Linked DNA regions of Amorphoplanes digitatis. Each later gene encodes a partner of the first gene's protein in a complex. Links are inferred from orthologs where the notes say so. Each region holds a gene or a part of one and is shown in the gene's direction. Other genes may lie near its edges.

What was found.
Region 2: the proteins of mfd (region 1) and uvrA are in contact, whole or in part, in a crystal structure (PDB 4DFC), measured with the Escherichia coli proteins. The link is inferred for Amorphoplanes digitatis from one-to-one orthologs.

The regions. Positions count from the first base shown.
Region 1 is NZ_JACHNH010000001.1:7,877,637-7,882,054, reverse strand. What follows is about bases 224-4,417. They hold mfd (transcription-repair coupling factor), read left to right. Parts: upstream 224-596; coding sequence 597-4,217; downstream 4,218-4,417. Other genes in these bases: BJ971_RS34740 (hypothetical protein), read left to right, coding at 4,269-4,417; BJ971_RS34750 (hydrogenase maturation protein), read right to left, coding at 224-405. Outside these bases: more of BJ971_RS34750, read right to left, coding at 1-223; more of BJ971_RS34740, read left to right, coding at 4,418-4,418. UniProt on the Escherichia coli protein: Couples transcription and DNA repair by recognizing RNA polymerase (RNAP) stalled at DNA lesions. Mediates ATP-dependent release of RNAP and its truncated transcript from the DNA, and recruitment of nucleotide excision repair machinery to the damaged site.
Region 2 is NZ_JACHNH010000001.1:6,760,136-6,763,830, reverse strand. What follows is about bases 121-3,591. They hold uvrA (excinuclease ABC subunit UvrA), read left to right. Parts: upstream 121-430; coding sequence 431-3,391; downstream 3,392-3,591. Other genes in these bases: BJ971_RS29530 (hypothetical protein), read left to right, coding at 121-320. Outside these bases: more of BJ971_RS29530, read left to right, coding at 1-120; BJ971_RS29520 (Rieske (2Fe-2S) protein), read left to right, coding at 3,601-3,695. UniProt on the Escherichia coli protein: The UvrABC repair system catalyzes the recognition and processing of DNA lesions. UvrA is an ATPase and a DNA-binding protein. A damage recognition complex composed of 2 UvrA and 2 UvrB subunits scans DNA for abnormalities.

The DNA.
Region 1 (4,418 bases):
CGGTCCGTTGTAGAGGGACGACTTGCGCGGCGCCGCGAGCGGCATCGGGAACGTGCGGGAGGCCCAGACCGGTCCGGCGTCCATCTCCTCGACCGCCTGCAGGGCGGTGACGCCCCAGGCGGGTGCGCCGTCGGCGATGGCCCAGTCCAGCGACGACGGTCCGCGGTCGCCGACCGGACCGGGGTGGATGATCACCGTGCGATGGTGCTGCCAGACGGCGGTGGGCACCCGGTCACGCAGGTACGGGCAGATGATCAGTTCGGGCTGCGCGGCCTGTACGCCGTCGACGATGTCCTGCGGTCCCGTGGCGAACAGGACCCCGACGTCGTGGCCCGCCTCCCGCAGCGCGCACCAGACCCGCTGACTCAGACCGTTGAACGCCGAAACGAGCAACAGAACCCGCACATTGCCTCCCCAGACAATTCCCCCCATGGCGAACGGCAGCTTCCGCTACCTGTGCGATGCCATGTCGGACATGCGGTCCGATAACGGTCCGTCGTGCCGATGTTCCCGGCAGGCGGACTAAGCTTGGGGGCATACCCCCCGTCCAACTGGCGCCGGGGGTTTTCGATGTGCCTTCCCGGGGGTCTTTTTCCATGCAACTCAGTGGCCTGATCCCGGCCGCCCTGCGTGACCGCGGGCTGGCCCGGGCCCGCGACCTCGCCCACAAGGGCGGCGCCGACTCCGACGCGCTCGACCTCACCGCCCCCGCCTCGCTGCGCCCGTTCGTCGTGGCCGCCGTCGCCGGACCGGCAGAGACGGGCGGCGCCGGCCGCCCCGTGCTCGCCGTGACCGCGACCAGCCGCGAGGCCGACGACCTCGCCGAGGCGCTCGGCGCCCTGATCCCGCCCGGCCAGGTCGCCGTCTTCCCGTCCTGGGAGACGCTGCCGCACGAGCGGCTCTCGCCGCGCTCCGACACCGTCGGGCGCCGGCTGGCCGTGCTGCGCCGCCTCGCACACCCCGGCGCCTCCGGCGACGAGCCGGTGCAGGTCGTCGTCGCGCCGGTCCGCAGTCTGTTGCAGCCGCAGCTCAAAGGCCTCGGCGACCTCGAGCCGGTTGAGCTGACCCCCGGCGGCGACGCCGAGCTGGAGGGCGTCGCCCGGCGCCTGACCGACATGGCGTACGCGCGGGTCGACCTGGTCACCAAGCGCGGCGAGTTCGCCGTGCGCGGCGGCATCCTCGACATCTTCCCGCCCACCGACGAGCACCCGTCCCGGGTCGAGTTCTGGGGCGACGAGGTGGAGGAGATCCGCACCTTCGCCGTCGCCGACCAGCGCACCATCGACGCGGTCGAGCGGCTCTGGGCGCCGCCGTGCCGCGAGCTGCTGCTGACACCGGCCGTCCGGGCCCGGGCCGCCGAGCTGGCCGAGCAGCACCCCGAGATCGGGGAGATCCTCGACAAGCTGGCCGAGGGCATCCCGGTCGAGGGCATGGAGTCGCTGGCGCCGGCGCTGATGCAGGGCACCGACTCCATGGAGCTGCTGATCGACTGCATGCCGCGCGGCACACACGTGCTGCTCTGCGACCCCGAGCGGATCCGCACCCGGGCGCACGACCTGACCCGTACCTCGGACGAGTTCCTTGAGGCGAGCTGGGCCGCGGCCGCCGTCGGGGGCGAGGCGCCGATCGACGTCGGCGCCGCCGCCTTCCGGACCCTCGGGGACGTGCGCGCCCACGCGGCGGTCCTGCACCAGTCATGGTGGACGGTCTCGCCGTTCGGGCTGGCCGAGGCCGAGGCCGCGGAGTCCGAGACGCCCTGGCTGGAGACGCCGGCCGTCGACGTGGCTCCCGACTCCGGCGACGCCATCGCCCTGCCCGCCCAGCCGGTGCCGCTCTACCACGGCGACACCGCGCGGCTCACCGCCGACCTGCGGCGCTGGGCCGCCGATCAGTGGGCGATCGCGCTGGTCTTCGAGGGGCACGGCACCGCGCAGCGCGCCACCGAGCTGCTGCGCGACGCCGGCCTCGGCGTCACCCCGGTCGACTCCATCACGGACCGCATCGAGCCCGGCCAGCTGCTCGTCACCTGCGGCGGGCTCAACCACGGCTTCGTCGACGAGGGCTCGCGGCTCGCCGTCATCACCGGCAACGACATCACCGGCGGGCGCGGGGCGTCCACCAAGGACATGCGCAGGATGCCGAGCCGGCGGCGCAACACGATCGACCCGCTGGAGCTGAAGCCGGGCGACTTCGTCGTGCACGAGCAGCACGGCATCGGCCGTTACGTGGAACTGGTGCAGCGCACGGTCAACGGCGCCGAGCGCGAGTACATGGTGATCGAGTACGCGGCCTCCAAGCGCGGCCAGCCCGGCGACCGGCTCTTCGTGCCGACCGACCAGCTCGACCAGCTCTCCCGCTACGTCGGCGGCGAGTCGCCGACGCTGCACAAGATGGGCGGCTCCGACTGGCAGAAGAGCAAGGCCCGGGCGCGCAAGGCCGTCCGCGAGATCGCGGCACAGCTCATCCAGCTGTACGCGGCCCGGCAGGCCTCCAAGGGCCACGCGTTCGGCCCGGACACCCCGTGGCAGCGCGAGCTGGAGGACGCGTTCCCGTACACGGAGACGCCCGACCAGATGGCCGCCATCATCGAGGTCAAGCAGGACATGGAGCTGGCCGTCCCGATGGACCGGCTGATCTGCGGCGACGTCGGCTACGGCAAGACCGAGATCGCGGTCCGGGCGGCGTTCAAGGCGGTGCAGGACGGCAAGCAGGTCGCCATCCTGGTGCCGACGACGCTGCTCGCGCAGCAGCACTTCAACACGTTCGCCGAGCGGATGAGCCAGTTCCCGGTGACGATCAAGCAGCTCTCCCGCTTCCAGACGCCCAAGGAGGCCGCGCAGACGCTCGAGGAGGCGGCCAGCGGTGCCGCCGACATCGTCATCGGCACGCACCGGCTGCTGGCCGCGGCGACCCGCTTCAAGAACCTCGGCATGGTCATCGTCGACGAGGAGCAGCGCTTCGGCGTCGAGCACAAGGAGCAGCTCAAGACCCTGCGGGCCTCCGTGGACGTGCTGACCATGTCGGCTACGCCGATCCCGCGGACGCTGGAGATGGCGATCACCGGCATCCGGGAGATGTCGACGATCGCCACACCGCCCGAGGAGCGGCACCCGGTGCTGACGTTCGTCGGCGCGTACGACGACAAGCAGGTCGCCGCGGCCATCCACCGTGAGCTGCTCCGCGACGGCCAGGTCTTCTTCCTGCACAACCGGGTCGAGTCGATCGACAAGGCGGCCCGGCGGCTGCGCGAGCTGGTGCCCGAGGCCCGGGTCGCGGTCGCGCACGGGCAGATGGGCGAGGAGGCGCTCGAGAAGGTGATGGTCGGCTTCTGGGAGAAGGAGTTCGACGTCCTGGTCTGCACGACCATCGTGGAGTCCGGCATCGACATCCCGAACGCCAACACCCTCATCGTCGAGCGCGCCGACCTGCTCGGCCTCTCCCAGCTGCACCAGATCCGCGGCCGGGTCGGCCGCGGCCGCGAGCGGGCGTACGCGTACTTCCTCTACCCGCGCGAGAAGCCGCTGACCGAGACGGCACACGAGCGGCTCGCCACCATCGCCCAGCACACCGAGCTCGGCGCGGGCATGTACGTGGCCATGAAGGACCTGGAGATCCGCGGCGCCGGCAACCTGCTCGGCGGCGAGCAGTCCGGCCACATCGAGGGCGTCGGCTTCGACCTGTACGTGCGGATGGTCGGCGAGGCGGTCAGCGCCTTCAAGGGCGACCGGCCCGAGGAGGAGCCGGAGGTCAAGGTCGACCTGCCGATCGACGCGCACCTGCCGACCGAGTACATCGCGGTGGAGCGGCTGCGCCTGGAGATGTACCGCAAGCTCGCCGAGGCCCGCGACAACGCCCGCCTCGACGAGGTGGTCGCCGAGATGACGGACCGCTACGGCGAGCCGCCGGCGCAGGTCGCCAACCTGATCGCGGTGGCGCGGTTCCGCCTGATCGCCCGCGCGTACGGCCTGACCGACGTCTCCGTGCAGGGCCGCCACCTGCGGTTCTCGCCGCTGCCGCTGCCGGACTCGAAGCAGATGCGGCTCAAGCGCTACCACCCGGACTCGGTGTACAAGCAGGCCAACGACCAGGTCAGCGTGCCGCGCCCGAGCACCCGCCGGGTGGGCGGCGAACCCCTGCGCGACCAGGCGTTGTTGCAGTGGTGTGGCCAGCTGCTCTCCGATGTGCTCGGCGAGGTCCCGGCCCCGGTGCGCGGGTGACCGGAATTTCCGGGGGCGAGCGGTACCGGGCATACGGGACGTGAGAGAGTCATGACCATGCAGCGTGCCCGCCGACTCGCATCCACCGCCGTCGCCGCAGCCCTGGTCGTGGGCGGCCTGTCCGCCTGCCAGGCCGAGCCCGACGTGGCCGCCTATGTCGGCAGCCTCGGCACGATCATGGCGGACGAGGTCGCGCGGGTG
Region 2 (3,695 bases), 1.1 Mb from region 1 along the record:
TGCCGCGCGGCTATTTCATGGGCCCGGCGGATCCGCCGGGCGACCGGACCGGTTCGTGGATGGCCGGTCCCCGGCCCACCTCCGACCTGTTGCGCATCGCGGGGGCGTACGGTCGGATGCCGGTGCTCACGGACGCCGACCGGCGGGACGCGATCACCGACCTGACCTACTGGCGGGCCGCGGTCGTGGTGCTGGTTCCCGGCACCCCGAACCACGACCTGCTGAAATCGGTGGTGAGCGGGCTGCTCGGCAGCGCGCCGCGTGAGGTCGGCGGCGTGCTGTTGTGGGACGTCCGGAGCCTGGTACCCCCGTCCGAGTGACGGGAATTCTCGCTCACCGCGCGGCGCTGTACCTCGGCGCCGGGAAACTTGTCGTACCCCGCGGCTAGGGTGGCGGCGCCCATCGTCTTGACGTAACGGAGTGGCTGGCTGTGGCCGACCGACTGATCATCCGCGGCGCGCGGGAGCACAATCTGCGCGACGTCAACCTCGACCTGCCCCGCGACGCGATGATCGTGTTCACCGGTCTCAGCGGCTCGGGGAAGTCCAGCCTGGCGTTCGACACGATCTTCGCCGAGGGGCAGCGCCGCTACGTGGAGTCGCTGTCGTCCTACGCCCGGCAGTTCCTCGGGCAGATGGACAAGCCCGACGTCGACTTCATCGAGGGCCTGTCCCCGGCCGTCTCCATCGATCAGAAATCGACGTCGCGCAACCCGCGCTCCACCGTCGGCACGATCACCGAGGTCTACGACTACCTGCGGCTGCTCTTCGCGCGTACGGGAACACCGCACTGCCCGGCCTGCGGCGAGCGGATCAGCCGGCAGTCGCCGCAGCAGATCGTCGACCGGGTCCTGGCGATGGAGGAGGGGACCAGGTTCATGGTGCTGGCCCCGGTGATCCGGGGCCGCAAGGGCGAATACGTCGACCTCTTCGCCGAGTTGCAGTCCAAGGGCTACGCCCGCGCCCGCGTCGACGGCGTGGTGCACCCGCTGACCGAGCCGCCCAAGCTCAAGAAGCAGGAGAAGCACACCATCGAGGTGGTCGTCGACCGGCTCAGCGTCAAGGCGAGCAGCAAGCAGCGCCTGACCGACTCCGTCGAGGCGACCCTGGCGCTGTCCGGCGGCATCGTGCTGCTCGACTTCGTGGACCTGCCGGAGGACGACCCGCACCGCGAGCGCCGCTTCTCCGAGCACCTGGCCTGCCCCAACGACCACCCCCTGGCGATCGAGGACCTCGAGCCGCGGGTCTTCTCCTTCAACGCGCCCTACGGCGCCTGCCCGGACTGCACCGGCCTGGGCACCAAGAAGGAGGTCGACCCGGAGCTGATCGTCCCGGACGACGAGCGCAGCCTGCGCGAGGGCGCGATCCAGCCCTGGTCCGGCGGCACCACCCTCGAATACTTCCTGCGCCTGCTCGAGGCCCTGGCCGAGGCCGAGAAATTCAGCATCGACACACCGTGGCGGCAGCTGCCGAGCCGGGCGCAGAAGACGATCCTGTACGGCTCCGAGGACCAGGTGCACGTCCGCTACCGCAACAAGTACGGCCGTGAGCGCTCCTACTACACCGGCTTCGAGGGCGTGGTGCAGTGGATCGAGCGCCGGCACGGCGACACCGAGAGCGACTGGTCGCGCGACAAGTACGAGGGCTACATGCGCGACATCCCGTGCCCGGGCTGCGGCGGCGCCCGGCTCAAGCCCGAGGTCCTCGCGGTCACCATCGCCGGCAAGAGCATCGCCGAGATCTGCAACCTGTCCGTCGGCGAGTGCGCCGAGCTGCTGGCGACGATCGAGCTGACCGACCGCGAGAAGATGATCGCCGAGCGGGTCCTCAAGGAGATCAACGCGCGGCTGCGGTTCCTGGTCGACGTCGGCCTGGACTACCTGTCCCTCGACCGCGGCGCCGGCACGCTGTCCGGCGGCGAGGCACAGCGCATCCGGCTCGCCACGCAGATCGGCTCCGGCCTGGTCGGCGTCCTCTACGTGCTCGACGAGCCGTCGATCGGCCTGCACCAGCGCGACAACCACCGGCTGATCGAGACGCTGGTCCGGCTCAAGAAGCTCGGCAACACCCTGATCGTGGTCGAGCACGACGAGGACACCATCCGCACGGCGGACTGGATCGTCGACATCGGCCCCGGCGCCGGCGAGCACGGCGGCCGGATCGTGCACAGCGGCTCGGTGAAGGGCCTGCTGGCCAACCGGGAGTCGCCGACCGGCGCGTACCTGTCGGGCCGCAAGAAGATCCCGACGCCGGCCACCCGGCGCCCGCAGGTGCCGGGCCGGGAACTGGTCGTGCAGGGCGCGCGGGAGCACAACCTGCGCGACATCACCGTCGGCTTCCCGCTGGGGCAGTTCATCGCGGTGACCGGGGTGAGCGGCTCGGGCAAGTCGACGCTTGTCAACGACATCCTCTACACGGTCCTGGCCAACCAGATCAACGGCGCCCGGATGGTGCCCGGACGGCACACCCGCATCACCGGCCTCGAGGGCGTCGACAAGGTCGTCGGCGTGGACCAGTCGCCGATCGGGCGTACCCCGCGGTCGAACCCGGCGACCTACACGGGCGTCTTCGACAACGTCCGCAAGCTGTTCGCCGAGACCACCGAGGCGAAGGTCCGCGGCTACGGCCCCGGACGGTTCTCGTTCAACGTCAAGGGCGGCCGCTGCGAGAACTGCACCGGCGACGGCACGATCAAGATCGAGATGAACTTCCTGCCGGACGTGTACGTCCCGTGCGAGGTCTGCAAGGGCGCCCGCTACAACCGCGAGACGCTCGAGGTGCACTACAAGGGCAAGACGGTCTCCGAGGTACTGGAGATGCCGATCGAGGAGGCCGCCGCGTTCTTCGAGGCGATCCCCGCGATCCACCGGCACCTGCGGACCCTCGTCGACGTCGGCCTGGGCTACGTGCGGCTGGGCCAGCCGGCGCCGACGCTCTCCGGCGGCGAGGCGCAGCGCGTCAAGCTCGCCTCCGAGCTGCAGAAGCGCTCGACCGGCCGGACGGTCTACGTGCTCGACGAGCCGACGACCGGCCTGCACTTCGAGGACATCCGCAAGCTCCTGATCGTCCTGAACGGCCTGGTCGACAAGGGCAACACGGTCATCACGATCGAGCACAACCTGGACGTCATCAAGAACGCCGACTGGCTCATCGACATGGGCCCCGAGGGCGGCAACAAGGGCGGACTGGTGCTGGCCACCGGCACGCCGGAGGAGCTGGCCGAGGTGCCGGGCAGCCACACCGGGCAGTTCCTGCGCCCGATGCTCGGCCTGACCGGCGAGCCGGCCGGCGCCGACGCCGCGCTGGCCCGCGCCGCCAAGGCCAACGGCGCCACCAAGGCGGCGGCGAAGCCGCGCACGACCCGCACCCGGGCCCGGGCCGCCGCCGTCTGACGTTCAGGTAACACACAGCTACGACGCGGTGTCCGCCCCCGGCTGTGGGGGTGGACACATGCGCACGCCTGGAAGCATGGCGAAAACACAGGAACCGGGCCCATAATTTCCCCCGCGTTCATGAACCACTGCGGTGGCGAGAGCGTACTTACAAGCAACGCCGCGTGACTCGAGCGCGCGGATCAGGGGTAACGAAGGGTTCGGATCATATGACTGACGTGCAGACGGGACCTGCAGCCGAGACCGCGGCTGACCAGCCTGCCCGTACGGGAGTCGTCGCGACGCGCCGCGTCGTGCTGGCCGG